4 regions of the Clostridium swellfunianum genome follow, and region 1 is predicted to be linked to each of the others. Evidence: riboswitches for the same ligand, from Rfam matches in the RefSeq annotation. Region 1 holds a riboswitch; each other region holds the start of a gene.
What was found. Region 1 has a riboswitch for cyclic di-GMP ahead of NBE98_RS22540 (sensor histidine kinase). Riboswitches for the same ligand answer to the same signal wherever they lie in the genome.
Positions count from the first base shown of each region.

Region 2: another riboswitch for cyclic di-GMP. It lies ahead of NBE98_RS02285 (helix-turn-helix domain-containing protein); the one in region 1 lies ahead of NBE98_RS22540 (sensor histidine kinase).
Region 3: another riboswitch for cyclic di-GMP. It lies ahead of NBE98_RS05900 (hypothetical protein); the one in region 1 lies ahead of NBE98_RS22540 (sensor histidine kinase).
Region 4: another riboswitch for cyclic di-GMP. It lies ahead of NBE98_RS02460 (EAL domain-containing protein); the one in region 1 lies ahead of NBE98_RS22540 (sensor histidine kinase).

Region 1 is NZ_JAMOFV010000006.1:2,735,307-2,743,490, forward strand. It holds gene NBE98_RS13055 (TasA family protein) at 1-463, opposite strand, end outside; gene NBE98_RS13060 (hypothetical protein) at 552-1,181, opposite strand; gene NBE98_RS13065 (signal peptidase I) at 1,322-1,861, opposite strand; gene NBE98_RS13070 (DUF5305 family protein) at 2,093-3,220, opposite strand; gene NBE98_RS13075 (signal peptidase I) at 3,284-4,474, opposite strand; gene NBE98_RS13080 (response regulator) at 4,517-5,122, opposite strand; gene NBE98_RS22540 (sensor histidine kinase) at 5,119-6,828, opposite strand; cyclic di-GMP riboswitch class II at 6,909-6,992, opposite strand; gene NBE98_RS13090 (hypothetical protein) at 7,180-7,911, opposite strand; gene NBE98_RS13095 (SipW-dependent-type signal peptide-containing protein) at 8,051-8,184, opposite strand, start outside.
Region 2 is NZ_JAMOFV010000006.1:456,974-465,157, reverse strand. It holds gene abc-f (ribosomal protection-like ABC-F family protein) at 1-1,901, opposite strand, end outside; gene sstT (serine/threonine transporter SstT) at 2,661-3,899, shown strand; gene NBE98_RS02295 (hypothetical protein) at 3,951-4,565, opposite strand; gene NBE98_RS02290 (uracil-DNA glycosylase) at 4,649-5,290, opposite strand; gene NBE98_RS02285 (helix-turn-helix domain-containing protein) at 5,482-6,273, opposite strand; cyclic di-GMP riboswitch class I at 6,391-6,479, opposite strand; gene NBE98_RS02280 (MFS transporter) at 6,648-7,859, opposite strand; gene NBE98_RS02275 (AraC family transcriptional regulator) at 7,873-8,184, opposite strand, start outside.
Region 3 is NZ_JAMOFV010000006.1:1,291,108-1,299,291, reverse strand. It holds gene NBE98_RS05905 (CD3073 family putative ECF transporter S component) at 1-483, opposite strand, end outside; cyclic di-GMP riboswitch class I at 721-809, shown strand; gene NBE98_RS05900 (hypothetical protein) at 921-1,307, shown strand; gene NBE98_RS05895 (HD domain-containing phosphohydrolase) at 1,470-2,372, shown strand; gene NBE98_RS05890 (hypothetical protein) at 2,445-3,269, shown strand; gene NBE98_RS05885 (ATP-dependent Clp protease ATP-binding subunit) at 3,524-5,800, shown strand; gene speD (adenosylmethionine decarboxylase) at 5,858-6,676, shown strand; gene NBE98_RS05875 (RNA ligase RtcB family protein) at 6,963-8,060, shown strand.
Region 4 is NZ_JAMOFV010000006.1:491,715-499,898, forward strand. It holds gene NBE98_RS02425 (DUF5050 domain-containing protein) at 1-419, opposite strand, end outside; gene NBE98_RS02430 (DUF3955 domain-containing protein) at 656-1,093, opposite strand; gene NBE98_RS02435 (RNA polymerase sigma factor) at 1,090-1,566, opposite strand; gene NBE98_RS02440 (DUF6320 domain-containing protein) at 1,772-2,434, opposite strand; gene NBE98_RS02445 (hypothetical protein) at 2,454-3,740, opposite strand; gene NBE98_RS02450 (TetR/AcrR family transcriptional regulator) at 3,899-4,486, opposite strand; gene NBE98_RS02455 (methyl-accepting chemotaxis protein) at 4,829-6,523, shown strand; cyclic di-GMP riboswitch class I at 6,680-6,766, shown strand; gene NBE98_RS02460 (EAL domain-containing protein) at 6,904-7,629, shown strand; gene NBE98_RS02465 (helix-turn-helix domain-containing protein) at 7,757-8,184, opposite strand, start outside.

The DNA of each region.
Region 1 (8,184 bases):
CTAAATTGTTATTTAGTCCGGAATTAAAGGTAACTATAGGTTCACCAAGCTTACTATCAGCTGTTTCATATATAAGATTATTGGGATCCATATCATTGTTTTTATATATCTTAGCTATAATTTTATATGCGTTGATATCCCCGACACCATTATTAAAAACTTTATCTTCTGATAATAAGTTTAGATTTCCCATAAGCACCATATCGAGGTTCCCTGCATTGCTGAAGTATATAACCTTCTCAGCAGAAGCCTCTCCTGGCTGTATCTTTCCTAAATCTATTACAGCTTTAGCCTCATCATTTATGTCGAGCTTAAAGGTTCCAACTTGGATTTTACCACTGCTGACTACACTAGCGGTAAACCAAGTATAGGTACTAGCCCCTGCTAATAGTACTGTTAAAGCGAATAATATTAAACTAGCTAACAGTTTTTTATTATTAAACGTATTAATAAATTTGTTCATATCTATTCTCCTAAAGAAGCAGTCATAATAAATGGAATAAAAATTATACAACCATAGACTTAAATTTACCTATGGTTGTATCTTATAACTATTTAGATGCCACTAAGTCCTCAGTAGTAAGGTTCAACTCTGCCTCAACTGATGCTCCTTGATAATCGTTCTCCGCAGAGCTATTTATTCTAACTTCACCTTGCTCTATAATAAAAGTTCCATTTTTCGAAAGCTCTTTTGTTTCTGAATTATTTATAGCATCCATTAAGTCTTTTATAGGCAAAAATTCCCCTTTTGAATCAAATATTGTTTCATCCCCAAATTTAACTACAGTATTAATTTCAAAATACTTAGCTTTATCTGATTCAGTATCTAATACTAAAGGTGTGGCAGTTTCCGACAATTCATTATCAACAATACTTCTTTTCTTTACAGTAAGTATCAACTCAGGATTGATTTTCATACTCTTATTTCCTGTAACTTCTGCTCTAAGTGGCTTAAGACTTTCAACACTTCCTGGAACTGCATCATTCAGTGTGAATAATTCAAATTTTTGCTCTCCAACCTTATTATTTATCGTATAAGTAACAGTTTCTATTTTATTATTTACACTCTTTACTTTTGCTGTAAACGCAGCATAAGTACCAATCCCTGCTCCAATTGATAAGGTTCCAACTAAAATCAAACTCGTTAGAATCTTCTTGTTACATGTAATTTTATTAAACATCTTTCTCTATCTCCTTACTATTTCTTATTTTGTATTTCAGTAATTTATATTATGTCAGTGTTTAGTCATAACCTGTTTCTTATTCTTTTCACTTGGCTGCCTCCATTTTCTTATAATTTATATTTCCACATTACCCTTTATTACTCAGCTGCACTTTGTTTTTTAAGCTCTGATAATATGGTTTTAACCTCACCAAATATAAGTATAAAAATAGGAATGAATATGAATAGTACAATTCCAACCTTACTATTAACAAATTCTAGAACCCATCCACCATAAGGAATTCTGAACGCTAAAATACCAACTACGTTGCTATATGGCACCGGCTTTGAGTCCTCAACATTATTGGAATCACCTTTGGTAACAAAATAAACATTTTTATTTTCTATTTTTACGTTTGTTACTCTATGTGTAATTAAGTCATTATTTTCAGTTTTATATGTTATAACATCTCCTATTTTTACTGAATCCGCATCTATGCTTTTAGCAAAAATAACATCTCCAGCCTTTATCCCTGGATCCATGCTACCACTTAAGACAGTCATCATTTTATATCCAAATATTGAAGGCACATAAGATTTATTTTCTCTGTTATTTATTAAGGAATAAAGAGATCCTAAAAATAGTAGTATTAAAAGTCCAAATAACAAATTATTTATCAATTTGATTGTTAATTTCACAACAATTCTCCTTAAAAACATATAAAATTCGATTTCATTCGAATTATAGACATAAATGTAAAAAATATACATAATATTCAGACAAAATATAAATATTTAGCATTAAAGGAGTCTACTTACTCATGTTGTCTAGCAGTTCTCTAGTGCTTGTATATTTATATAGCTACCTGAATTATAATTAAGAGCATAACAAAAGGGAGTATATCACTCCCTCAAAAAATCCTTCATTCATTAAGTTGAAATTTCTATAGACCCTACATCCTTCTTACCACTAGATTTTACTTCTATTTGATCATTATTTAGCTCATAAACATAAACCACATTTTCATCTATAGCATAAAACGTTGGCTTTTCAGATAACTCTAGCACTTTCTTATATAAGACAGGCTTACTTATATCATCAGCAACACGTATTAAATCCTCCATATCTTGAACAAGGATTTGTTTTTCTGACCTAAAGTTAATGTTTCCACCTAGATTAACAATTCTTTCTCCATACTTGCTTAATATCTGTCTTAATTTTGTTTGCGACGGGTCAGCTGCAACCTCTGGATATGTAAATACTATAACAAAAATTAGAGCTATAGTAGAAACAAGTATTAATGCACCATATAAATTAACTCTCTTATAGAAGCTTGGAGAAATAACTTTTTCCACCCCTTCAATTTTGCCGTTTTTCATTTGTTGTAAATTGCCTTTTATCTCAAAATACTTTGAGGTTGGTGGGATTTCCATAGTAGATACTAATTGTTCATTTACTACTCCCTTTTCACTTTCTACATTTACAGATACATTCCAATATATTGTCAATCGTGTTTCAAAATTTATCTTTGAGGCAGCTGTTACTTGTTGAATGAAATCATTATATGTAGATAGCTTTATATTCAGTTGTTTTTCAACAGCTGCTGATTTTTCTTTTCCTTCAAATGCTGTATCTGGTTGAAGTATAAATTCCTTTTTCCAAGCAGGTTTTGTAGCCTTTTCATTTCCTAAAAGCCCCTCTACAACAGCAACAACATTATATTTCCCTTTAACCTTAGCAGGCGAATCCCCCTTGTATTCATATTTAAAATTAGTATTAATATTGTCAACAAAGTCAGTAACATATACTCCATTCTCACCTAGGCTTTTTTGACTATATATAATATTAGGCAGCAAATCTACCGAATAATTAACAACTCCTTTATGGGTATATGTATAGAATGGAACTTTATTTTCAATATATTTATGCTTTCTTATACCAATCACTAACAAAGCTATAAAAACTATAATAGCTATTGAAATCACAATAATACTAGCTAATTTTAAATACCTATTAATCTTAAAGAGCTTTATACTTCTTTCTTTCTTTTGCTTCATGCCAGCACTCTCCCCAAAAATAATTAATTATATATATTTATACAAATTCAAAAGCTGCTTCTCCTAAAACTCCACTTTTTCCTTTGGAACATCATTTCTACTTTTTAGTATTAGAGTTGGCCATCCTATCTTTGGTATAACTCCAATGACTTTTCCTTTAATATTTTCAATTGCAACTAACTCTCTATCTGCCGTACTGTTATTATCACCTTTAGTTTCATACTTAACTTGCTGTTCGTCATTTTTTACGCTAATAATTCTATGGAAAATATATATATTATCGCTTTTAAATTTAATAACATCTCCAACCTTTATATCATCAGGCTTAAGCTTTCTAACTAACACCATATCGCCTGGATCTATCATAGGTTTCATGCTTCCAGTTGCTATAACCGCTGGAGACACAGGGAAAACTCCAAAGGAGAACCACATTATCCCTATAGATAAAGTAGCTGTTATAATCCACCCCAAAGGGTTTTCTTTCTCTTCAAAATTCTTTTTTCTACCTTTTATCTGACTAAAATAAATAAATTGGATAAACATAAGGCTAAAGATAGGTACTAAACCTCCGATAACTGCCTGGGTAATCCATTTTAAATTGGGTAGAATGGGAAACACCCATGTAAAGCTCTCTATAACTCCTATATATATTATAGAAACTACTGAGCCACCAAGATATGATAAATAACATGCTAAAATATTCTTAGAAAGCTCCGGTATTACGTATTGCGCTATATATTGAACAATCTTTTGAGTACCCTGTAATGTTGATATTCTATTAAATGGCAAACTGAGAAAAGTGAATATAATCGAAATAGTAACTATATTAAAATATAAGTATTTTTCTGAGCTTTTATTTACAATACGTGCTCTAATAATTTCTCTTCCTAATAGAGTGGTTATTACTATAAATAGGTTTTTTATAATTCCAATAAAAGATAAATCATAGGGACTCTTTCCAAATCCATCAATTAGTCCGCCGCCCATTGTTATAACAATATATATAAAGGCCAAATATCCAGCCCACCATCTTAAAAAACTGTATAACCTTATCTTAGCTTTTGGTCGTATCTTTGAAAAAAATATAATTAAGCATGATATTACTATCCATATAGCCGGCTTAATAGCATATATAAATACTGTACTGCTATTGAAAGAAACAGCTCTTAAATTTTCTAGCAAATATATAGCCATCATTAGTGCTATAAGAAAACTAGACTTGGCTGCATTTTTTATTCCTCCACCTTTTATCATTAGAGTTCCTCCATATATTAATAAATGTATAATAATTTTGCACTACTTACTGTTAACCAAAGCAACAACCTGAGAGCGCTGCTTCAGGTTCATCTTAAGTAGTATATTACTAACATGTTTCTTAACGGTATTTTCAGATATAAAAAGCTTTTTTGCTATATCCTCATTGCTAAACCCCTTACCAAGCTCTAGCAACACTTCTTTTTCCCTATCAGTTAATTGACTTATCAAATTATTTTCCTTTTCCCTATGACTATAATCAATAATCCCTGGATCATAATATTTCTTGCCTCTATTTATAGATTTAACTGCATAAAAAAGATCCTCAAAAAATGCATCTTTAAGCATATAACCATCCACACCTATCTGCTCACCCTTTAAGAAATCTTCCTGTGATATGAATGTAGTTAATATCATAAATTTGGTAGTATTACTTAACTTCTTGCTTCTTGCCACAATATCTAGTCCATTCTCGTTCCCTAACTTTAAATCAATAATAGCAATATCAGGCTGTTCTTTAGTAATTAAACTAACAGCATCAGTAATATTAGATGCTTCTTTTACCATTTCTATATCTTTCTCTTCCTTCAAAACTGAAATAAGTCCCCTTCTTACTAATGGATGATCATCAACAATTACTAACCTCATACTACTACCTCCACATCGCTTAAAGTATTATTAGGGAATAACACATCGACCCTTGTTCCTTCGTTATCTGAACTATTGATTTTAATTTTTCCACTAAATAGATATACTAAATTAAATATATTTGAAAGACCTAAGCCTCCATTCTTTGCTTTGGTTCTATCATCTACATTAAAACCTATTCCATTATCAATAATTTCTAAGCTTGTATAGCTCCTTTCTATATGTATCAGAATTTTAATACTAGTTGACTTGCCATGCCTCACGGAATTTCCAATACATTCACAAATAATTCTGTATAATGCCTTTTTAACATCAGTGCTTATAAATTCCTCATCACCTACTAAATCAAATAGTATATCTACATTATTAAGCTTAGATATATCTTCAATAAAAGATTCTATATTTTCCTTAAATGCACTATGTCCTTTTTTCTTCCAGCTAAGCCTATAAATTGTTTCCCTTAATTCCTTTATTGAATTATTTATAGAATCTCTAATAGCATTAAGATCTTCAATAACATCTACTGAATAGTTGTTCATCACCTTTTTAGTTAATGAATGGATTCCACATGCTGCTGCAAATAGCCTTTGACTAACACTATCATGAATTTCATTCGCTATTCGATTTTGTTCTTCACTTATTACTAACCTCTCATTGATTTGCTCTAATTCATTTTTTTCAAACACAACAGAACTTAAAGATGCTAAAAATCTTAATTGATCTATGTTTTCTCTTATAATAACTTTATCTTGACTTAAATTTATTTCAACTCCTAGTATTCCATATATTTTATTTAAGGACTTTACAGTGACAGCGATATAATCATAATTGCCTTCAAATATATAAACAGGTTCATCAGAGTCCTTAATATCATTTAAGTTATTGGTAATTACTTTACTTATTGCGTGTTTTGAGTATTCAGGTATATTGTTATCAAATAGTATAAGTAATTCGCCACTAGCGCAAGGTTCGAAAAAAAATACATTGTTTGCTTTAGTGATTTTCTTAGTATAGTCTACAAGTAATCTTATTGACTTATCTCCATTTTTTACATTTACAAACGAATACACCGCTTGATAGAGAGACATTGTATACTCCATAGACTCATTTAGTCTTTTATTTGTATTGGCTAATTGATTATTTAATATCTTAAGCTGTTCCCTTTCTCTTCCTATTTTATCTGCTAGCTTAAATAATAAATATATGGCCAATGTAATTAACACGAAGCTAAGTATTAGATTTGAATTGATTATTAAATTTTTTTCAAGGTTATGATCTGCTTTATTAAATATGTAGGCAGAAACTTCAGAAGAAACAATAAGATAAAAAATTAAGTTTATCATGCAATAATATATATTTAAAAAATGTATATTAATTAGAATTGTATTTAGTGAATACCATATATAGGGGCTGTTTATTCCTCCTGTAGGTATCAAAATCACTGTATTTACTATAATTTCAATTAAAATTAACAGCTTAATAATTGTCTTACCTGCATCCACTTTAATATACAAGTAATTTAAGATAATGGATGATATGCTTAAGCATAAAATCATTATTAATTTATTATTTATAGAAGATTGATTATTTGTAATCAAATAGAACAGAGAAGTTATTGCAAGTGAAAAATATCTATATAGATAAATTATTTTTATATCATCTGACATATGCTTTATTTTAACTAAATTTTTCAACACACTTATCACTTAAATTCCTTCCCTTCATCAACACTTAATTCCTATTTGTTTTTAATTTTTATTACAAATAAAAAAACCAACGAAAATAATTTTTCATTGGCCGGTTGCACCACTGGCTCAATATACACCAGGTGCCCAATTGCAGTGTATATTTCTTTGCCTCCATTATATTTAACTTTCCTACTTATTATATCACCTAATTGTATATTATTTCCAAATGATTTATGTGTCATTTTTTTATTTTTTATAGACAAATTTTGTTTTAATCATACCTTTCATTTGCTTTAATCAAACTTTATGACATCTTAATACAGCAAATTTAAAAAGACAGGGTTAGTTCATTCTATCCCTGCCTTCTTATTATGGTATATTCTTATTAAATTGTTGGAAATTAATTTTTATATCAAATAAAACTGTTTGTTTCTGGAGTTGATTCTGATCTTCATTAAGATTTGGAAAATATATAACAGTATTATTAGCCCAATCCTTATTAAATGAAGGAACTTTCTGTTTTACTTTATCTGCATACTTTTCCGGAACTCCAAACAGAATATAATCTTCCGAATCCATTCTCAATCCCTTAAGAATTGAATTTAAATTTCTCTGAAGTTCAGCCAACGTTCCAACAAAGTAACCCTCCATAGGTTCATTTTGAGAATCATATTTTACCTTTCCAGTCTTATCAAATAAAGTATATCCTCCAGCTATAACTAAGCTCTGTTTTAGCAGCGTATTATCGATAGGAAAATCCACTTTGATCTCTGAGATTGCAGCAGGTATTGTACCAACATTTTGAGCTTTAGAATTATACAACACCATTGCCCCTGGATATAAATCCTTAACAGATATAGACAACTTTTTATTGTTATCTGAAATCTCTGTTGGTTGAAGCTTCACATAATTTTGCGTTGCATCATCTATGCTAAAAATAGATGATGCAGATCCATTTGAATCTTTCATAAATTCAATATTTAATTGTCCCGTTGAAACGGTATTAAAAACCGTTAAATCATCCTGCCAAGCAGCAAAGCCTATACCCATTAGACTAAGCGCAGCAACAAAGCTTATACACAATAATTTTATCTTTCTCATAAATGCTTACACCTTTAGATAATGTTATAATTAAATTATCTTATTATCACCTTTTCATATGTTAAGATTTTTTTTCGACTTAACTAAATATATATTAATAAAGCAGGTTTATAACCTGCTTTATTAAATTAAGATTAATTTATTTGTTAAATTGTTGATAAACAGCTGTAGCTGTAAATGTTGCATCTGAAGTTTGTGGAGCATTCTCTCCAACTGTCATTGTAATTGTTACATTCTTTTGTTCAGTCACAGCTAAAGTAGGTTGGCTAGTTG
Region 2 (8,184 bases), 2.3 Mb from region 1:
ATAACTACCTCCAGCTCCCTGCTCAGTTCTTCTTTTCTACTGTAAAGCTTGTTTAGCTCCTCATAATCTAATTCTGGAACAGCCATAGCCATATCAATGCTATTTATTTCGCTTTCAAGATTTTCAATTTTTGCTTCAGCCTTAGCTTTTTCAGCTTCCTTCTTTTTAGCTTCATCAATACTCTTAGGCTTCTTAACTTTCTCTACCTTTACTACGGGTTCCTTGACCTCCTGCTGCTTAAGCTCTTCCTTTAAGCCTTTATAGTAATCATAATTTCCAAGGTAGCTCTTAAAGCAATTATTCTCTACAGCAATAACCCTCTCACCAATCTTATTGATAAAATATCTATCGTGAGAAATGAAAAATATTGTTCCTTTGAAATCCTCCAAGGCTTCTTCAATAGTTTCAATAGAATCAATATCAAGGTGATTAGTAGGCTCATCCAGTATCAATAAATTTACCTCTTCATATAAAAGCTTAGCAAGCTTAAGTCTAATTTTTTCTCCTCCGGATAGGTGCTTTACTTTCTTAAACACACTGTTCCCAAAGAACATGAACTTAGACAAGTATTCTCTCGCTTTTCCATCTAGTATAAAAATATCCTCCCTAAAGCATTCAAGAACAGTAAGCTCTTCGTTTTTAAAGGTGATATTTTGAGGCAGATAAGCAGCCATCACACTAGCACCTAACTCAGCTGCGCCAGCATCAGGTATCTCTTCACCTAAAAGCATTCTTAAGAACGTAGTTTTTCCACATCCATTTGATCCAATTAGTCCGACTCTTTCGCCGTAATTAATTAATAAATCAGCATTCTTAAAAATCACCTTATCTTCGTAGCTTTTACATAGTCCTATGGCCTTGATAGTCTCATTTCCTGATCTCTGTGCAGCTTTTAAATTAAGCTTCATATTCTGCTTCTCAAAAGCAGGCTTATCTATTCTCTCCATTTTTTCGAGCTTTATCTGCATGCTTGCAGCTCTTCTAAAGAACTTGTTGTTGTCTGCCCTCATAGCCCAGTCTCTCAAATCCTTTATGGCTTTTTCCATGGAGTTTATCTTTTTTTGCTGCTCTCTAAACTGTTCAAACTGAATTCTTAAGTTTTCTTCCTTTTGAGCAACATACGAAGAATAGTTTCCCTTATAAGTTAGAGCCTCCATATCTTCTATTTCAACAATTTTATTCACTACATTATCTAAAAAATACCTGTCATGGGATACTATAATTACAATTCCTTTGTAACTTTTAAGATACCCTTCAAGCCACTCCATTGAGTCCATATCCAAATGATTTGTCGGTTCATCCAAAAGCAGTATATCAGGATTATCCATAAGAAGCCTTCCAAGCACTACTGTAGTTTTTTCCCCGCCACTTAGTAAGCTAAAATTCTTATTTAAAAAGCTGTCTTCAAACTTTAAACCCTTGCAAATTCTGCTTAGTTTTTCTTCTATATCATATCCGCCCTTAAGCTCATAGGCTTGGAGTAGCTTACTGTACTGCTCTAAGGCTTTCTCAAGTTCACCACCCTCTAAAGCCTTCATCTTGTCTTCTAACTTGCGCATTTCCTTTTCTATGCTGTGTGCTTCTTCAAAGGCCAAATTTAAAACATCAATAACCTTTTCACCATCAGGATACTGAGGTATTTGTTCAAGATAAGCGCAAGTTGCTTCTTTAGGCTTCATGATAAGTCCTTCATCATAGCCTGGGCTCGAGGTTTGAGGGTAACCAGGCCAGTAGTTCATAGGCTCTATCCCTGCAATTAACTTAAGAACTGTGGTCTTTCCGCTGCCATTTACCCCTACTATACCTACTTTCTCTCCTGAATATACCTGAAAGCTTATATTTTTAAGCACAAGGGTAGCATCCATATATTTTTTTACACCATTTAACGATAATTCAAACATAAATAATTCTCTCCTTTATCCATCTAATAACTCACTCATGGACAGGCATGAAAAGATATTAACTACTATTCTTTTTTAAGTAAAAAGACTGTAAGAAGATAGCTCTTCCTACAGTCTGAAAATACGAGTTATATTATAACTTAGTTATAAATAATATAGCCAAATCCAGTGCACCAAAAAACCTGCACTATGACCTGCATAATCTATAAATTATAATATTTAATTTCAGTAAAGTAAGTTACCTTCTAAATTGCCTTATTCCATAAAGAGTACAGCAAATAAACCTAAATAAATAGGCATTTTAACTCATTACAAAATACATATTAATTTATATCAAAATTAATATTAGCAATTAGCTGGTGTCATAACTTACTTTCCCCTTCCTTGTTCCTTTTAGTACATAGGCATTATCAACGTCTATGTATTTTAATACTTTCTCATTATAGCATCAATAGAATTATTTGTAAATAAATTCATATATTGTATTCTTTAAACCTTTTTAAATTTCATTTAATCAACCTATATTTCTAGTAAACTCAAGAGAATTCAAAAACTATTGCACAGCATGAAGCATTGATAACTTGTCATAAAATTCTAATATGATTTTCTATTCTAATAATTTCCTGTTCACACTGAATAACTTTCATGATAAACTAACATTACTCGCACTACTACTGTTACATTCTGTACTATAACAGTATGTAAAATCAGTTATGGTAGTTATAAGCGTTAAACTAACTAATAATAGGAGGAAAGGAAATGGGAAAACTACTGAACAAATGGAATCAAATGAGCCTTGTAAAACGAATACTCATAGGTATGATTATCGGTATTATCTTAGCAATTACAGTTCCACAGCAAGCAAAATCTGTTACTATTTTAGGCTCTTTATTCGTCGGCGCACTAAAATCTATCGCTCCTGTACTTGTATTATTCTTGGTTATGGGTGCAATTTCTCAACACAAAAGCGGTCAGCAAACCAACATGAAGTCGATTATAGTACTTTATCTTTTAGGAACCTTTCTAGCAGGACTTGTAGCGGTTATTACAAGTTTTATATTCCCTGTAAGCTTAACTCTTGCAGCAGGAGCTAAGGACGTTACCCCTCCAGGAGGCGTAGTTGAAGTTCTTAAAGCCTTACTTTTAAATCTTGTAGACAATCCTATTAAAGCACTTTTCAATGCCAATTATATAGGCATATTATCTTGGGCAGTACTTCTTGGGCTAGCACTAAAGAACGCTGCAGACTCAACAAAGTCAATGATTTCTAATTTTTCAGATGCCCTGTCACAAATGGTTATGTGGGTTATAAACCTTGCACCACTTGGAATTATGGGCCTAGTATTTGACAGTATCGTTACTAGCGGTATCGGCTCACTACTAAGCTATGGAAAACTAATACTCCTTCTAGTTGGTACTATGATTTTTGTAGCTGTAGTTGTAAATCCATTAATAGTTTACTTGACTATACGTCAAAATCCATTCCCACTAGTATTTAAATGTTTAAAGGAAAGCGGTATTACTGCCTTCTTTACAAGAAGCTCAGCAGCAAATATTCCCGTAAACATGAGATTATGTGAAAAACTAGGCTTAGACAAAGATACTTACTCAGTATCAATTCCTCTAGGCGCTACTATAAATATGGCTGGAGCAGCTGTAACAATTTCTATCTTATCCCTTGCGGCAGTTCACACCCTTGGCATCAAGGTGGATATTCCAACTGCAATTATACTAAGCGTACTTTCTGCTATAAGCGCTTGCGGTGCTTCAGGTGTAGCTGGTGGTTCACTGCTTCTTATTCCTCTAGCTTGCAGCTTATTTGGTATACAAAATGATGTTGCTATGCAGGTTGTTGGGGTAGGCTTTATAGTGGGTGTTATTCAAGATTCCTGCGAAACTGCTCTTAATTCCTCTACAGACGTTCTTTTCACAGCAGCAGCTGAATTTAGAAAATGGCGTAAAGAAGGAAAGAAAATTGATATTAAAAATGTAGCATAAAAATATAGTGCCTGACTCATGGCAAATTCACCATGAGGTCAGGCACTTTTATTAAAATTCAAATCTTCTTTTCATCTCATGAAGCCCCAGCAGCGGACCTTCAAAATATTCTTCATTCCTATAATCTCTTTTAAATTTATTAAAGTAATTGTATAGAAGCTCTATGTGCTCCTCACTGCCTATCTTTCCCAGTACATAACAAGCAACAGCCTGAGTATACGGGTATTTTATATGAGGAAGGATATTGGCAATTTCCTTCGAGTAATTGTCTTCAGCCTTTATAAGAATTCTTGCCGCAGACTCAATAAATAGATCATTGGCACTTCTTTTCAAATCCTCTAGCAATTTAGGCATCACTGTTTCCTTATGTTCCATTAACTTTCTATCTATAATAGCAACAGTTCTAGGTATAAGGGATTTTCTAAGCATATTGTAAAGCTTATTTATATCCTCTTCGTTTTCAACAACTCTATTTTCTTCTTCCATTTGCTTTTTCTTAGCATCTGGAAGCTGTCTGTAGAGCTCTTCATCCATTCCATTAACTGATACAGTAATATCTAGTATTCTAAAGGCAGACATCTGGCTTGGAATGTTATTTTTAAAAAACTCTTCACTTAGGTTATCATTTATGAATTGTTGCACATCTTTTGAACCTATTTTACTCATGCTTGCACCATCCTTTGTTGATTTCACTTTAAATTATATACAACATTTAAGTTTTAAACCATATTAAGCAATTCCTAATTAAATTACAAGTATAGTGCTTTAAAAGCCTTAACGCCTTCAATAAATTCATTTTTGCCGCCTTGAGCAGGATGCCTAACCTTATGACAGCTTATATTAAGCTTTCTAAGAGTCTGTTCTGCCTTATTGCCAACTGCAACAACATGCTTTATGTTAAACATTTCAATCATTCTTAAAAGCGGCTTTTCCCCAATAAGCAGCTCTTTGCTTAGAGGCGCTCTATTACTTTGTCCATGGCCTTCCTTGTGGGGATGAAACGGAAATGCGTTCCATGCAAGTGACATAATATCATGTTTTATAAGAGTATCCCATATTATAGTTGCTGTAGCTTCCTTAAGAAGCTTATCTTTTTCCTCTACAAGTTTGTATCCAGCCTCTCTGCCAAATAAGTCGAGTCCATTCATATTATTCATAAGCAAATGCTCACTTGTAAAAGGAACTCCTGTAAGCCTGCAGCCTCTGTAGCCTGGTGCCTCTCCTACAAGCATAACCTTTGGCTTTATCTTATTCATCTTATTTAGATAAATCAGTAAGTTCTTTCTTCTAATCTCATTATCCTTATACTCATAGGAGTACTGGTTGTACACATTAGGTGTAACTTCTGTCATAGCCAGCTCCTCTATGAAGCCTTCAAATTTGTTTCTCATCTAATCAATCCTTTATAGAATTAAGTTTACTAAATATTATTATATTAATAGTGAAGGTTTTATACAATGAGTGAAAATTTGGAAGGACTACTTTACTAGCAGGTTTGCTAATAAAATAGTCCTTTACATATGGGCATCTTCTTATATAACTATTTATTTAAATACTATATGTTATAAATCTATTTGATTGATTAAACTTGCAAAAAACCATTCATCCTGCTCGTTATCTTTCCTTGAACTGAATAAAAGCTTCTATTTAAAAGAGTAGCAATTTCTCTATAAGTTTTGCCGTTGTTAACCATAGACTTAAGAGTCATTTCTTCTTTGGTTGTCCACTTTTTTCGAGACGACATATCTTTCTTAAGCTTATCTGACTCTACCTTTGCTAAAAGCCATTCTGGAAGCTCACAGCTTCCTTTATCTCGTGAAGTTATGAAGCAGGTATTTATAAACTTAAGATCGCAACTTCTCGCATCCCATTTATCTTGATGTTCCTCTAAAAATATTTTAAAGTTATAGATAGTAATCTGATATTTCTTTACAGAATTAACCTTTAACCTTCTATATTTTACATAACCTCTGTTCATCCAATTATAAATAGTCCTCGTTCCAACTCCTAAAACAGAAGCAACATTTTTAGGAGTAAGGTATTCACCATTTGCAATAACCTGATCCCTAAGCCCTATTTTGTGTGCCTTAAGCAAAATTCCATTCTTTGTTCTTCCTAGCTTTTTTGCTATATTTTCTACAGGAATAACTCCCCACTTCTCCTCAAGGTATGATACTTCTTCTTCAGACCAGTGTTTATTTTCTGAGTTTAATCCAAGTCCTTTAGCTTTTTTTATAATACTCTCCCTGCTTCTATCAGGCAAAAGTCTTATTATTTCTTCCATAGGTTTTACATTATAAAAATCTTTTAATATTTGTACTTCTTCGTTTGTCCACTTTTTCTTTAAACATTTTTTTACTTCATTAGTATTCAATTCCCCACACACTCCTCAATTAATAAAACATTAGTTGTTTTTAGTTAACTTAATTATTAAAAAAAGACAAGCAAAAAAGGTGCCTGTCTAGTAAAGCTCAAAAAGTTAACCTATATCAACGGCAACCTGACAATCATGGCAATTAATCTTGCTTTAGACTCACGGCTTTGCGTCTCCACCTTTCGATGGGTTTGCTATTATACAAATATAAAATAATTGATTTATGAAGTTTTATTTCTATTATTTTACACTCATAATTATATTATATAAATTTGGCAAATTCAAGGTTTTTTATAATATAATTAAAATTACTTATTCTATTTTTGGAGACTTATATGTCTGAAAGCACTTATTCACTAGCAAATTCCATTTTCTTACTTTTTTCGCTCCATAATAAGCAATACTACTACAGGAGATAAGATGATTCCAGAAACTACTATAGCAGCAGAAATTGAGGTTTTTAAAGCTATAAACCCAATAATAGGTCCCCCAATAATCTGACCTAAGGCGTCTATCTGCCCATAGGTTGATATAACTGTAGCTCTTACCTCTGATTTTATATTTTTATTTCTCCAAGCACTGTATATTGGTCCATTGGTAGTTCTTAAAATATAGAATAAAAGGTACATGGATAATGCTAAAGTAAAATTTCCCGAAAACCCAAAGAAAATCACTGCTGCAACCATAAGTATATTAATTAGAGTTAGTATCCAAACCCTATCAAGCTCCCCTGTTTTCTCCATTCTTCGCTTTATATATTCAACTGCAAGTATGCTTATAAGCATCGCAGTGCCATCTATAATTCCAATCCAAACTATAGGCTTGATTCCTGCTATGTTTGGAAAGCCTATATCATTTTGAAGGTGCGCTGTCCATAATCTGTCAAAGCCTTCGCTATAAAGGCCATACAAAAGTGCTATAGACATCATTAAAACTAACACTTTGCTTCCTTTTATAAATTTAATCCCTTCCATGAAGGTATGTCTCATTTGCATCCAAGAATTTCTGTCTTCTGCAGGAGCGGGTTTGAAATTTTCCTCCTTCATAAAGAACATTAGAAAAACAGAAAGCATTATAAATAGAACTCCACCGATGATAATTGGCAAATTCATAAGCTTTACACCTATTACAGTACTTAAAAGTATGCCAATAAAGGAAGCCAACTGGCTCATTTGAGCTCCTTTTAAATAAACCCAATCTAAACTTTTGCCTTCCAGCTCATCTGCTATCCAAGCTTCATCTGCACCACTTGTAAAGGTATAGCCCAGTCCCCATAAAAACTGGCTTACTATGACTGCTGCAAATAACGGCACAGAGCCTTCTAATATAAATGCTGTTCCAATTAATAAAAGCCCTATAATAACCGAAAGCTTTCTGCTTTTCATGTCTGCAACAACACCTGTTGGTACCTCAAATACAAAACAGGAAGCTTCTAAAACTGTACCTACAAGTACAAGCTGAAGGGGATTTAAATGTAGAGTATCAATTCTATAAAGCTGACTCACTGTAAAAACCATAGAAAAGAAAAGTGCCGAAGCACCTGAATATATTAAATAAATTGTGGTTTGAGATAGTTTTTTGCTCATTTAATCAACCCCTTCACTGCTTTTTAACTATTGGAATATATATGTCCATAACAGAACTTAAAGGATTATGGCATCTTTCATCGTAGTATTCAAAATCAGGCTTGCCCGGTGCTATTTCATAGCCCGAATTAGGAAACCATTCATACATTATATAATTCCAGGTTCCTTGAATAGCCTTTGAAAACTCTCTATTTTCATAAGGTGCAGGAGGTGTTGTAAACACTGCATACAAAGCCTCAGGTATTTCTGTAATTATAATATTCTCGCTTGGCCTATCATAAGCTTCTGCGGTTACTCCAAGAAGATACTGAAACTTGCCTGTTTC
Region 3 (8,184 bases), 1.4 Mb from region 1:
ATCGATAAAATTTCCTGTAATTCTAGGAATAAAGGCGGCTGTGAAGATTTTCATGCCGGATTTTTGAAGAAATAAAGTAAAATAATCATTTACAGAGCCTGTCAATCCACCAAAGAAACCTACCGTAATTAGTGTCCCTAAAATAGGACAAACTATTGAGAGTATTAAGCCTGAAGCTATGGCATTAACTACGTTAAATTTAAACTTTCTTGCCATATACCCAACAATTAAGCCCACTGCTGCATTAATAATAAAGTAAGGAATATCCTTTGGGCTGCCAGAAAGTATAGGAGTAAGAATATTAGTTAAGCTGCCTACAGTTGCTGCCTGCCAAGGGCCAAATAAAACTGCAATAAAAATTGTTCCTATAGTATCTAAAAATAAAAGTGGAATATTTAGTCTCGTTACAACTGTGCCAAGAACTATATTCATAGCAATAGCCATAGCACCCATAGATAGTAAAAATACTTTTTTGTTATTCATCGTAAACCCCCTTGTATTATTGTTAAGCTCGTAAAGGCTATTAACCTTATCGCTCTTAAGAGTATATATCAATATTTATTCTAAGAGGGGCTGCACAATAAGTAAAATAGATAATTTCTATATTTGACAACCTAGGTATTAATAATATTAATACAGCTTTTAAAATTTCTAGAAAATTATGAATAACTCATTGTATTGTACAAGCTACTATGGTACAATATGGAATAGAATTAAATATATAGAAAAGAGCAAATTCTCTGAAAGGGGAAGACGCAAAGCCACGGGTCTAAGGACAAGCAATTGTCTATGACGGCCGGGTTGCCTATGGAAGTATATCTAAGAGTGATAGGCATGCGTTCTATTACTTTTTTTGCACTTCGGGCACTCTATAAGTTTAATTTAAAATTTATACTTATATTGTACGGGAGGGTATACTCATGAAAAAACTTTTAAGTGGAATTACTACAATGATGCTGGTAATTGGTTTGTTCACAACAGGTGTACAAGCTAAGGAGCTAAACACACAAGAACTTAAACAGATGATTGAACAGACTAACAAGGAAATCTACGAATTAATTAATGAGGCAGATGATAAAGGGGATGCTCTTGTTATAAGCTATGAAGCCAACAAGATAAGTGAAAAACAGCTAAATCATAAATTGGACCAGATTATCGGGCAATTAATAGATTTCACAAGCAATAAAACAGAGAAGGTTATAAAAGAGGCTGCTAAAAATGGAGTTGAATTGGAAGCTCAATGGATTGAAGTTGAGATTGGTGGAAGAACTGTACTGGTAGATCCTTTAATTACTGGTGGATTTTAAATTAATATTATAATAGATTTTAGGAGATTATAAAAACTTAAATTAGTAGTTATAGTCTCTTTTAATTTTATAATTATGGAAAACCCTTGAAAGGAAAATTAAAAGTAGGTAGAATTAAATAAGAATATGTAATATTAGTGTTGAAATAGAGGTTGAAGCATTATGGGTTTATATTTAGGAAAAAGTGATAGTTGTATAGAAAGAGTTGAGAAAAAAGTAGAGAAACTAAGTCTCCTAGCCAGGGGTGATGGGATTGAAATAATGAAGGAAGTAGTGCAGCCTAATGTAATATTTCATGTTGCCCCAGGAATTGATGAAGGACTAATGGAGTTTTTTTATATTATTAGCGGAACAGTGGTTTGTGAAAAAGGAGAAGAAACTATAACTTTAGGTGCAGGAGAATACTTTTATGTTAAAGACTTGAAGGAATCGGTATACCTTAAGACTATAACTGAGGTGTCTATGCTTTATGTAGCAAATCAGCCAGTTTTCCATTTTCTTAGTGACGTAATAAAAAATATTACTGAAATGAGGCAACAGGTTGAAAAAAAGGATATGTATACTCATGATCACGGCTTAAGACTTGAAGGTTATGCTATAAGGATTGGGCAGAAACTAAATATGACTAAAGCAAGATTGTTAAATTTAGGCTATGCGGCAGGCTTTCACGACTTAGGAAAGATAAATGTACCAGATGAAGTCTTGAAGAAGCCAGGTAAGCTTACTAACGAAGAGTTTGAATATATTAAAAAGCATCCAGCTGATGGTGCAGTTATAATTGAAAACACTTTCATAAAGGATTGTGCTATGGCAATCCTGCAGCATCATGAGAGATTGGACGGCAGCGGATATCCTAATAAATTAAAAGGTGATGAAATTTCTTTAGAGGGAAAAATAATCGCTGTAGTTGATACCTACGATGCAATGACGTCTGATAGGCCATATAGAAAAGGTATGGATCCTAAAGTTGCCTTTGCAGAGATAAAAAGCTTAGTAGGGAAGCATTATGATGAGAAAATAGTAGCCTGCTTTGAAGAGGTTTTAAAGGAAGAAGGATTATTATAATATTTAAAGGCTTAGGTAGAATATATAATACCTAGGTCTTTATATTTTATAAGATTGTATGAGGTAAAAAATATGAAAGTAATAGAGAGCTTTATTATGTCAAAAACGGGCGTTCTTGAACAGTGCGAAGACAAGATATTTATAAGTAATGATTTTTTAGCAGTGATAGATGGCGCAACTAGCAAGTCAAGCTTTAGGTGGAATGGAAAAACCTCGGGAGCAATTGCAGGTGAGATTATAGGTGATACCTTAAAACAGTCAGAATGTGATATAACCTTGGATTTATTAATTTTCAGAATAAATAATGCCATTAAAGATATATATGAAGAATCAAAGGGAATTAATTATTTTATTAATAATCCAGTAGATAGAATTACAGCGTGTATGATTATATACAGTAAATTTCATAATCAGATTTGGATTATTGGAGATTGTAAGTGCAGCATTAATAGTGTTCAATACGAAAATGTAAAAAAAGTAGATACAATACTGGCAGAAGCAAGAGCTTTGTTTATAGAGCTTCAGTTGCTAAGGGGAAAGAGCATTGAAGAGCTTATAGCCGAAGATTTGGGAAGAGGTTTTATAATGAATTTATTGAAGGAGCAGTATATACTTCAAAACAATTCCTTAAGTCAATATTCTTATGGGGTTATAGATGGTTTTGAGATTAACTCTGAAAGCATTAAAATTATTGATGGTATAGAAAAAAGTAGTATGATAATTTTAGCATCTGATGGATATTTTTCTTTAAAGGAAGACTTATTTCAAACAGAACAACATCTAAAAGCTGTACTTGCTGAAGACCCGCTTCTTATAGGAAAGTATAAATCTACAAAGGGTTTAGTAAAGGGAAATGTTTCTTTTGACGACAGAGCTCTAATTCGATTTATAACCTAGAAACTGGATTTGGAGAATTTTTAGAAGTCTTAGTATAAGAAATTTTAAGGATTTCTTAATGGATTAAAATCTAAAACAAGAATATAATACATTTATGCCCCTGTATTGGATATGCGGGGCTTTTTATTTGAAAGAGTTTAAAAATAATAAATATTTGTTAATTTAATTTTATAGTTAATTTTGCAGTAGATAATTTGTTAAAATAAATTATAATATAGTTAACTTACTAATTTATTTATTACGGAGAGGCGATTATGAAATTATGTTCAATATGCAATAAAAATATAGCTACAATTTTTACAGCTAAAATGGTGGAAGGCAAAACAGAAACTGTTGGAGTATGCCTGCCTTGTGCAAAGAAGATGGGACTTCCTGTTATAGATCAGCTTATGCAGCAGACAGGAATGAGTCCTGAAGAAGTTGAAAATCTTACAGATCAGATGAATGATATGATGAAGGACATGAACTTTGATGAACTTGGGAAAAGCGATATGTTTATGAACCTTATGAGTGGATCTTTTCCAGAATCTATGGATTTCAACAAAGAAGAACACAAAAAAGAAGCTGCCTTTGATACTAATACAAAAGATAAGGAAAAAGATAAAGACAAAGACGGTAAGAAGAAAGCAAAGAGAAAGTATCTAGATACCTATGGCATTAATTTAACTGATAAAGCTGCAGAAAAGAGAGTGGATAAGGTTATTGGAAGACATAGGGAAATAGACAGGGTTATACAAATTTTAAATAGAAGAACTAAGAATAATCCTATATTGATAGGTGAGCCTGGTGTTGGTAAAACAGCTATTGCTGAAGGTTTAGCCGTTAGAATTGCTGAAAAGGAAGTACCTGCAAAGCTTTTTGATGCCGAAGTATATTTACTGGATTTAACTGCCGTAGTTGCTGGAACTCAATTCAGAGGACAGTTTGAAGGTAGAATGAAGTCCATAATAGATGAAGCAAAGGAAAACGGAAATATAATACTAGTTATAGATGAGGTTCATAACATAATTGGAGCTGGTGAAGCTCAAGGTGGTGCTATGAATGCTGCAAACATCCTTAAGCCAGCCTTGGCTCGAGGTGAAATTCAGGTTATAGGTGCTACAACCATTGAAGAATACAGGAAGCATATAGAAAAGGATTCAGCTCTTGAAAGGCGTTTTCAACCTGTAATTGTAGAAGAACCAACTATTGAAGATACAATTGAAATTTTAAAAGGTATAAGACACTATTACGAGGATTATCATAAGGTTCAAATATCAGATGAAGTAATAACAGCAGCTGCAACACTTTCTGAAAGATATATTACAGATAGATTTTTGCCAGATAAGGCAATAGACGTTATAGATGAAGCCAGCTCTAGAGCAAATCTTAAAAATAAGGGCTTAGTAGAACTTAAAGCTTTAAGAGAAGAATATAAAGTTTTAGAAGAAAAAATTAAAGAAGCTGCTGAAAACACTGATTATGAAAAAGCTGCTCAGTATCGAGTTGAAGAGTTCAGATTACTGGATAAGATTTCTAAGCTCGAGAAAGAAACAAGTGAAGTAAAGCTTTCAGCTGAAGATATAGCATATGTGATAGAAGCGTGGACAAAGATACCTGTAAAGAGCATAACTGAAGAAGAAGCTCAAAAGCTGTTGCAATTAGAAGAGAGACTTCACAGAAGAGTAATTGGACAGCATGAAGCTATAGTTGGTCTTTCCAGGGCTATAAGAAGAAATAGATTAGGATTTAGAAAAAAGAGAAAACCAGCATCCTTCATATTTGTTGGCCCAACAGGAGTAGGTAAGACTGAGCTTGCTAGAGCACTTGCTGATGAACTCTTCGGAAGTGAAGATGCACTTATAAGAATAGATATGTCGGAATACATGGAGAAGCATACAGTTTCCAAGCTTATTGGAGCGCCTCCAGGATATGTAGGATATGATGAGGGCGGACAATTAACAGAAAAGATTAGAAGAAGGCCATATTCGGTAATCTTAATGGACGAAATAGAAAAGGCTCATCCAGACGTATTTAATATGCTGCTTCAAATTCTTGAGGATGGAAGGCTTACTGACAGTCAAGGAAGAACTGTTTACTTTGAAAATACAGTTATAATAATGACTTCTAATGCGGGAACTAACTTTAAAGGCAATAACATTGGTTTTGCTCAGGCAAACTACAATGCTTTAGAAAATAAGGTTAAGGAAGCTTTGAAGGAATTCTTTAGACCAGAGTTTTTGAATAGGGTTGATGAAACTATAGTATTTAAGCCTTTAACTAAAGATGAACTTATTAAGATAGTAGATTTAATGCTTAAAGAAGTTCAAGAGGAAGTAAGAGAAAGAAATATTACCCTTGATATAACTGAGGAAGCTAAAGAATTTATCCTTAAGGAAGGATATGATGAAAAATACGGGGCAAGGCCACTTAGAAGAGCTATACAAAAGTATGTGGAGGATGAGATTTCTGAAGCTTACCTTCACAAGAGATTCCATGAAGGTTCAAATATAAAAATATCTTTACAGAATGGGAGCATTGTTTTAGAATAGAAAAAGCTATATACTATATGATATGGGTATTTTCATAAATAGAATCGAGGGATGAAATTGGAGCAACACAAAGAAGATAAATTAAAATTGTATGGGTTTAATAACTTAACAAAGTCATTGAGCTTTAATATCTATGATATCTGTTATACGAAGACTGAAGAGGATAGAAAAAAATATATTGATTATATCGATGAACAGTATAACTCTGAGAGACTTACGAAGATTTTATCAGATGTTACAGAAACTATTGGAGCCAGTGTGCTAAATATTGCAAAGCAGGATTATGACCCACAAGGCGCAAGTGTTACTCTTTTAATTTCTGAGGAAGAAGTGCCTCTATACGTGCTTGATCCATCCTGTAATAGAGGAATTCTAACTCCTGTTCGTGAAAATATTGTTGGACATTTGGATAAGAGTCATGTGACAGTTCATACTTACCCTGAAAGTCATCCGCAAAATGATATTAGTACTTTTAGAGTTGATATTGATGTTTCAACTTGTGGAACAATATCGCCCCTTAAGGCGTTGAATTATTTAATTGACAGCTTTGACTCAGATATTATAACAATTGATTATAGAGTTAGAGGATTTACAAGAGATATTCATGGTTATAAGCATTTTATAGATCACGATATAAATTCCATACAAAATTTTATTGATAAGAAGACTATCGAAAGATACAATCTTATCGACATGAATATATATCAGTCAAGCATCTTCCATACAAAGATGAGAGTGAAGGATATAGACCTTCCAAATTATCTTTTTGAAATAAAAGAAGAAGATTTAAGCGAAGCTGAAAGAAAAGAAATAATTAAGAAGATTGATAGAGAAATGACAGAAATATTTTTTGGTATCAATGTGCCTAATGTTTAATGATAGACCTCATGCCTAATCTTAGGTGTGAGGTTTTATTTTTATTTAGACAAAACTATACTGATAGTATATAAATTTGAAAGGTTGTGGTTATAATGTTGTTTAGTAAGGTTTCGATGAGGGAATAAATATAGAGATTAGTTTAGTTTTGCAGCGCTCCCTCGCATAGGAATATAACAATATAAAAACATAAGAATATAAGAATACAACAATATAAGAATATAACAATATAAGAATATAACAATATAACTTGTTATCTAGATAACAAGTTGAGCGAGGAGAAAATATGGAGAATAAAGTTAAGGTTATTCAGACCGAGAAGTCCTGGATGGAGAGCAACGCCATAGAGCAGCTTGAAAAAGTTTCTGAACTTAAGGGCGTTATTAAAGCTGTTGGATTTCCAGATCTTCATTTTGGAAAAACTCCTGTTGGGGCAAGTTTAGTTACAACTGATATAATATACCCTCATTTGGTTGGTAATGATGTTGGCTGTGGGATGGCATTATTTAGCACAGGTATAAATAAGGGTAAATTTAAATTTGATAAGGTTAGAGGAAAGCTTCAAAGGCTGGAAGGACTTGAAAATGTAGATATATCTCACTTGCTTGAGCAGGTAGAGCTTCCGATGAAGGAAGCGCTTGGAACAATCGGAGGAGGTAATCACTTTGCTGAGTTTCAGCAGGTAGATAAGATATATGATGAGGCTGCTCTAAAAGAGATAGGCTTAAACAAAAGTGAAATATATCTTTTAGTTCACAGCGGTTCAACAGGCTATGGAGAATATATTTTAAGAAAATATATAGATAAGTATTCTTGCCAGAATGGGCTTAGAGAAAACAGCGAAGGCTATAAGGAATACTTTGAAGAGCATGATAAGGCTGTTAATTTTGGAAAAACAAACAGAGAAATGATTGCTTACAGGCTTTTAACTACTATAGGTGCAAAAGACAGCAATAAGCTTTTAGACAGTACTCATAACAGCATAGCTATAAAAGAGCATGAGGGAAAAAGATTATATGTTCACAGAAAGGGAGCTGCTCCAGCTGATATTGGCTATATCATAATTGCTGGTACTAGAGGATCCAATTCCTATATAGTTAAGCCAAAAGCAAATAATTTAGAGTATGCTTACTCAGTTGCTCATGGAGCAGGTAGACGATGGAATCGTTTTTCCTGCAAGGAAAGACTTGAAACTGTATACCCGGATAAATCAAAAAGAGAAAAGCTTTTAGGAAGCAATTTAATTTACAATGATAGAAGAGTACTATATGAAGAGGCTCCTGAAGCCTATAAGAGCATAGATAAAGTAATTGAAGATATGCTCGGCGAGGATATGATAGAGCTTGTGGCTTCGTTAAAACCACTAATAACTTACAAAGCATAAGGTAAAGCTCGGCAGTTTTTGCCGAGCTTTAAACAATATTTTTCAAAATTCTCGTATTTTAGAGCAAAGATATGAGAATTTTTGTTTAAAAATTTAAAATATTGCAGTATAATTAGAGATAATA
Region 4 (8,184 bases), 2.2 Mb from region 1:
TCAATGTTATAAAGCTCTATATCATTCATGCCTCTTCCTTTGTATTCAGCCTGTGGATGATACCAGGTTGTCTCCTTGAAATAGCTGTCTAAGTCTTTATCGTTAAAAACATAGCCATGCCTTGCAAATATCTCAAAGCGTGCAAATTTTAAGGTGTTTACATCCCAATCCTTTACGTCTTTCTCAGTAATCTTTCTTAAATGACTGGCAGGCAATAAAAAGCCTTGCTTTTTTTCTTCATTTATTGTTTCAGTTGTTTTATCTGAAGTGATTTTTGGCTCTTCAACTGTTTTGACAGGAGAAATAGAAGCCTGCATATCTTTTGAAGAGTTGGACTTAAAGTACTTAATAGCTATAGCACCAACAACTATTAGCATTATTACGTTCAGTACTACGAGAATCTTTATAGTTTTTTTCAATTGTCATACCCCCATTGCTGATTGCTATTGTCTAGAAAGACTTGTTTTAGGTTTATGCAAAATTATCCTAAAACTCACTTTTTATTATCGATAGTTTTCTTGGAGTTTTTAGTGGGGTATGAAAAAATTATGACTGTGTTTAAGAATAATGTTGAAATTAAAAGGCAACCTTGAGGTTGCCTTCGACTTGTCATAGAAGAAAATTGTCAGTTAACCTAACTTAGCATATGCTCATTTTACTTAATATTACTTTTGTACTTCTTCAAGAATACAAAGTTGCATATTAGTGAAATGATAAACACTAAAACAAATATATATCCGATTGGTATTAATCCGAATGGCTCAACTAATGTCCCATCGGGCAAAACTTTTGACCCTATAACATTAAAGGCAATGAAACAAGTCATAGCTGCTAAACCCGAAACCAACATGGAACCTTTTGTGAACGAAACCTTCTTATCTCTTTTCCATTTTGCTGAAATATTTCCCATTACTTTTATCCCCCCATCTGAAATATTTGGGTTTTCTAAATTTACTTTAAGTTTTTCCAATTCATCTAAGCATTGAGGACAGTTAGTTAAATGCTCTTCTACTAACAAAGAACTTTCTTTACTACAAACTTTATCATAATACAATGGTAGCAAATCTCTAATAACTTCACATGATAATCTCATATTAACTTCTCCTTTAATTTTATTCTTGCACGATGATAAGTGACCCTTGCCCAGCTTTCAGTTTTACCAAACAATTCAGCTATTTTTAAAAATGATAAATCTCCAAAAAAACGCAATGTAAATACTTCTTTATACGGTTCTTCTAAATTATGGAGTAATTTATGAATTTCAAATGTACTTTCATCATCAACTATTCTTCGTTCAAAATCAACGTCAAAAACATCGGCTATATCTTCAACTCTTTCAAAATTATTTTGTCCTTTCTTTAAATATGAAAAATATAAGTTTTTAGCAATTTGGCAAAGCCAAACACTCATTTTACAAGTTCCTTTGAAGCTATCAATGCTTTTTAACGCTTTAAAAAATGTCTCTTGTGTTATATCCTCGGCAATACTCTCATTTTTAGTAAGGCATAACACATATCTATATACATCCTTGAAATATTCGGAGTATATTCCTTCAAATTCAGTCACATTCTCACCGCCTTTCATATATAGGACTATCAAATTTATATTTCGTTACAACATTTCACAAAAAAATTTTATGCTACCTATAAAATCAAGTAGTTCAATAAAGATCATATAAACTTCATTTTACAAAAGCTGTGGATAATAAACTTAAACAATCTTATTTTCAATTAGAGTGAAAAATTAACCCCTAAATCCTTCACTTTAAATCCTAAAAATGCAGCCTCTTTTTAGCTTCATATCTAAACCTCTTGTCTCCAAATATCAGCATAGCTAAAATAGTAACTATTCCATATAGGGCAGAAACTATACTTGGCCAGAGCTTGAAGTTGTAGAATAGCTTAATAATAATAGGCAGGCAGCATACAGCTGCAATTGTCATTTGGAAATAGTAGAATTCTTTTCGGGTTGTTTTTAAGCTTGCTACTATTATTGTAATTACCAAAGCAGTAGCAGAGGGAACAAAGGGACCAATGTAGCTCAAAGTCCAGCCTTTCAATGAGAAGGTAGTGTCAATGGCTATTAGTAAAATACTTATAATAACATTATCAAAAATCATCATTAAGGGGGTTAGCTTGCCCTTTGTTATTGGTATTCCAAATAGTATCCACAGCATCCAGACAGCAAAAATAGGTATTATACTCCAGTAGTATTTGTGGGGAGTAATTAAGTTTAAGCCAAACATAAATAGGGTATAAATAATTGTTGAAAATAACAGCCACTTAAACAATTTACCTCTCTCTTTTAAAGGCTTCTCACCTAGGTTTGGATACACATCTTTATGTTCACTATCACTTTCAGATAGATGCTTTCCACATAAGGGACAATTGTTGGTTATATTATTAGTCTCAATTTTGCAGCTCTCACACCTCAAAGCCCGCACCTCTTTCCTATTAATAATTGGCTTCTATATTAACCTTAAGACCCTTCCCAACTAAAAAATCAACAAACTTTTTAGGTACAGTATTTTCTCCTATGATACTGGAGAAGGAAATGCTGATTGTATCTTTAAAGCTTATTACTGCACAGTTAAAGGCATTTTGCTTCGGAGCACCAATAAGAAAATCAAACCTTTCTACCATATCAGCCATAGCTTTTGGCAGTTCAATGTTTCCAACATTAGACAGGGTAGAAGTTGTAATACGCTCACCAAACAATGAAAATCCAGTCTTTAAGACTATGTTTTTTAACATAAGGGGAGCTATTCTCATGGCTATATTTTTTTCTGTTTGTACGTTGCCGCTGAATTTACCTCTTAAAGTATCTATATCCACACCATCTCGAATTTGTTTGCTAACAACTTCACATATATCCTTTAGCTTTATCCTTTCCGCACTTCCTTCAGGAGTAAATTCCACATTTATATATGAAGAAAAGTTGCGCAGGGTTTTGGAGGGAAATCTCTTTCTAAGATTAATTGGTACTGATATTTTAATAGGCTTCTTTTCAGTTGAGTTATAAACCTTAGCATCCAATATGGCATATATAAAAAGAGCCGTTAAAAACTCAGTAATTGTAGCATCAAATTCCTTGGAAAGCCTATGTAAGTCCTTCACATCAACTAAAACATGAAGAGCTTTTAAGGTATTTTCCTTTATTCTGGTGCCAGGAATCTTAAAGGCTGAGTTTTCCTTCAAGCTCATTTCATTGTTAGCCAGCGCATAGTATTGAAAGGAATCAGCTGTTTCTTCAGGCGTTGGCAAGTCCTTATGATATAAAATGCCATAGTTCTCTAGCTCAAAAGCATTATCAATAGGCTCTCTTCCATTTAACAAAGTAAAATAGTTAAAAAGCAGCGTTCTTAAAAAAATGGTTGCTCCAAATCCATCAGTAATAGAATGGAATATTTCTAGAGATATTCTATGCTTGTAGTGTAGAACTCTAAATAAATAGCCACCATCCTTTTTCTCTGAAAAGGGTGAGGTGGGATAGGTATCTTCAAGCCTTACTTTAGGTTCAGATTCATTTGGCTCAAAGTAATACCAGAACAAACCCTTCACAATATTAACAGAAAAGGTTGGAAACCTCTTGTAAGTCATTGTAAGTGCTGCTTGAAGAACCTCTGGATTTACTTCCTCTTTTAAAACTGCATCAATTCGAAACATTGGTGCCCAATTTTTTTCTCTGATAGCAGGATATATTTTTGCGGCATTATCTAATTTGTACCATTTTCCTTCCATAACGCTTACTCCCTTTATATAGAATCCCCTAAGGATTTTAAGTTTAGTTTCATAGTTAAAACCCTATATAGGGTTTTAAATTCAACTATTAACTTATACATGTCCTAAAAAGGCTTAAAGCTGCCTGTTTTATGACATGTATAGGTTTAGTTTCATAGTTAAAACCCTATAATTGCATTTACAAAAATATCTGACAGTGTTTTTATATATTCTTTTAACATATTTTCATCTCTAAGGTCTATATTTGAAAAGTCTTTAAAAATACATGGAAAGATTCCCATGAAGAGGCTTGAGGCTGTTAATTGAATGACAGCAATTTTATTTTTCTCTTTATCAGAAGCAGGCTGCTTATTTACTTTTCTGCAAAGCTCCTCACATAAAGCATTTAATTTATTAATAAAGACACCATTATAATTATTATTAAAGAATGGCTCATATAGTACTGCCTTTACAATATTGGGATATCTAATAGTTCCTTGAAGAATATATAGAAGCAATTCTTCTACTATTTTTCTTAAGTCCATGTCCTTGTTAATAATTTCGGTAAAGTCCATCATGAAATCTTTTTGTATATAATCAAAAGCTTCTTCAATAAGCTTTTCTTTTGAACCAAAATGGTAATTGATAGCTGCACTGTTTACGTTGGCTTCTTTTCCAATACTTCTTATTGTTACAGCATTAATTCCTTCTTTTTCAATACACCCAATAGTGGCTAGTATTATCTTTTGTTTTGTAGAAAGCTCCATGCTTACACCTCAATTTCATCAAAAAAATAATAATCACATGATTTAATCAAGTGATTAAATCATGTGATTATTATAGCTTGTAAATTATTTATAGTCAATAATAGCTGGGAATATTCATTTTAAGAAGCTTAAAATATTAATTTAATTTCTTTATTGATGGAGCTAAGACTTTGAGCGTTAAGGATAATACCTTATATAGAAATGGCAACTAACAACATAAAATGTAATTATCATACAGTATTCTGAAGATTTTGTGAAGAATGTCTTTTTTTGTGGAAAATGTAACAATGTAATAGTAATATTGGTAAAGTGAGGTGTTTAAGAATATGGGAGATGAGAAAAATGAATATTCGTTTTAAAACAAGAGGAAAGTTACTTTCATTGATTATTTCTACAATTTTAATTTTTAGCATAGTTGTTAGCGTGATTATTTATGTTCAGTTTAACAGCTTCATAACTAACAGTACTCTTAGGACAAGTTCAAACCTAAGCATGGAATTAATCAATCAGGAATATAAAGGCGACTGGAGCATAGTGAATGACAAACTATATAAGGGAAGCAAATTAATCAACGATGATACTGAGATGCTTGACAGCATTAAAAAGAGAGCTAATGTTGAGTGCACAATATTCCTAAAAGACACAAGAATTGCTACAACTATACCTGATAACAATGGCAGGGCAACAGGAACAAAAGCAGAAGAAAAGGTTATAGATACCGTTATAGCTAAAGGAACTGAGTATGTAGGTACTTCAACTGTTTTAAATGAACCATATAAAGCAATATACCTTCCTATAAAAGATAAAAATGGTTCAAATATAGGTATGTTCTTTATTGGAATGGATAAGAAAGTTATAGGCAGTCAAGTAAATGAAATACTAATAAAAATTTCTAGATTTACGCTTATACTAATCCTAGCATCAATAGTAGGAATGATGTTCTTTGCTACTAAATTTATAGTAAAACCTCTCAACAATACAAAGAAGTATCTGGGATTGCTATCAAACGGCGATTTATCCTTTGATATATCTAATGAATACTTAAAGAGGGATGATGAATTTGGTGAAATTACAAATGCCATAAAGTCTACGCAGGATTCAATTAAAGAGATGATTAAATCCATAAAGCAAAGCTCTGAAAATATTGATACTCAATCAGAAACCTTAACTGCAGTATCTGAAGAAATGGCAGCAGCCTCAAGCAATGTAACATCAGCAATACAAGATGTAGCAAAGGGTGCAGAGAATCAAACAGAGCGTTTGATGAAGGTTTCAGATATAACAAATAAATTTGGTTCACAGTTAGAAAACATAATACAAGCCATCGAAGAAGTTGATAAGAATGCAAATGAAATTGATAATATAGCAAACGACAGCAATAGCAAGATAGATAATCTGGCACAATCAATTAATGCAGTTAAAAGCGCATTCAATGATTTCTCAGATAAAATATCAAACTTAGGAACAAAAATTAACAAAATAAATGATATTTCCAACCTGATAAACGGAATAGCAAGTCAAACGAACCTTCTAGCACTTAATGCGGCTATTGAAGCAGCCAGAGCAGGTGAAGCAGGAAGGGGCTTTGCAGTTGTTGCTGACGAAATAAGAAAGCTTGCTGAAGAAAGTAAAAGTTCATCCGAGACTATTAATTCTCTAATAAGTGATATATCAAAAAACAGCAACAGTATGGTTAGCACCTCAAAGGAAATGAGCGATGAATTATCAAGCGAAATGGAGATAGTGAATGCAGCTATAAAATCCTTTGACAGTATTGTTAATGCCATAAGAGCTATAATTCCTAAAATACAGGAAGTAAATAACTCTTCAACTTCACTGCATAAAGATAAAGATATAGTAATGGAAAAGATAGAAGAAGTTGCATCAGTTGCCGTTCAGATGTCCGCATCCTCAGAGGAGATATCAGCATCCACAGAAGAAGTAAGTGCATCAACGGAAGAAGTGGCGGGAGCTGCACAAAACTTATGCAATATGACTAGAGAAATGCTGGAGAATGTAAATAAGTTTAAGTTGTAGGGGAAAAGGCGTCCTTAGGGGCGCCTTTTAATTTTATAAAAATCTAGCGAGATTACATATTATAACATGATTTTACATAATACGCGTTAAATACATATTAAATGCTTATTTAAACAAATATTGACAAAAAACTACTATTAATGTAGAATTTATTTTGTATTCTAAGGGCAAAACTACTGAAAGGTAGTGACGCAAAGCTACGAGTCTAAAGCGATGATTCGCCATGATAGTCGGGTTGCCGTTCACATTATAAAATTGTTTGCAAAATAATTGTATTGTGGGTAGGTAGCTATTGTGCTATCTATCCATTTTTTGTTTTTTGATATTAGTTAAAAACATAGGAAACCGTTTTAAAGAAGCTATGATAGGGGGCATGCTTTATGAAATTACAATCAATAAGACAGTCTATAAACTTTTGTGACTTAACCTGTTGGTATCAGCCTATTTACGACGTGAAGAGCGATATACTGCTTGGATATGAAGCTCTTATGCGTGATAAAAAACGTATCACATTAGATCCAATGGAAGTTTTTCAGAATGCACAGCTATTAGGGGAGCACAATATACTGGATAAACATTTAATTATTAAGGCACAGCAGCTTTTTGGGAAGTTAAAGGAGTATTCTTTGTTTATAAATATCCTTCCTTCGACATTGCTGCAAAGAGATTTTATTTCTTGGTGGGATAAGCATTCAGAAAATATCCCTAATATCGTATTAGAGCTGTCAGAAACCGAACGTATTGATGACTGGCAATTGCTTAAATCAACTTTAGAACAATTGAGAGCAAGGAATGTAAAATTTGCTGTAGACGATATGGGAATGGGATATACATCACCTCAGTATTGGATAGAACTAGAACCGGAGTACATCAAGTTAGATAAATACTATCTTCTAAATGCGGTAAACGATAAGAAAAAGCAGCGGATCATTGAGAGCCTTATAAGAATGGTTGGGGACTCTGCGCAAATTATCATTGAAGGTATTGAGGATGCAGAAACCTTAGAATTAGTAAAGGGATTAGGCGCTTGCTATGCTCAAGGATATTTACTTGGTATGCCATCTCCAATCAATAAAATTGACAATAGTTTATCAGTTTTGTTATAAAGGCAGAATCCTTGAGGATGCTATTTTTATAGTAATAAATCAAAGGGACTTTCACAACATGAAGTGAAAGATAAGGAGTGTTAATTTAAATGATTAACGCTCCTTCTTATTAAGGATATATAATTATTTATATATTAAAGGATTTTTTTCTATAGTCTGAAGGCAAGCAGCCCATGCATTTACTAAACATTCTAGAAAAATGATGTGCTTCATTAAAACCTACTCTATTCATTATTTCAGATATTGGAAGCATTGTATCTCTTAGCATTACAGCGGATAGTTTAATCCTTAACTTAATAAGGTAATCTTTAATAGACATTCCTGTTGAGGCACGAAACTTTTCAGACAAGGTTGTTCTGTTTATATGGAAGATTTGTGTTAAATCCTCGATTGTAATTTTGTCCTGATAATTTGAATGCAAATATAGAAGCACTTCATTTAAATCCGCAGAACTATTGGGAAGGTGGAGTTTTTCCTCTGTTTGTAAATTGGTATACACATATTGTATTATAAACAATATTTCCAGGAAGAAAGAGCGGGAACGGCACACCCAGT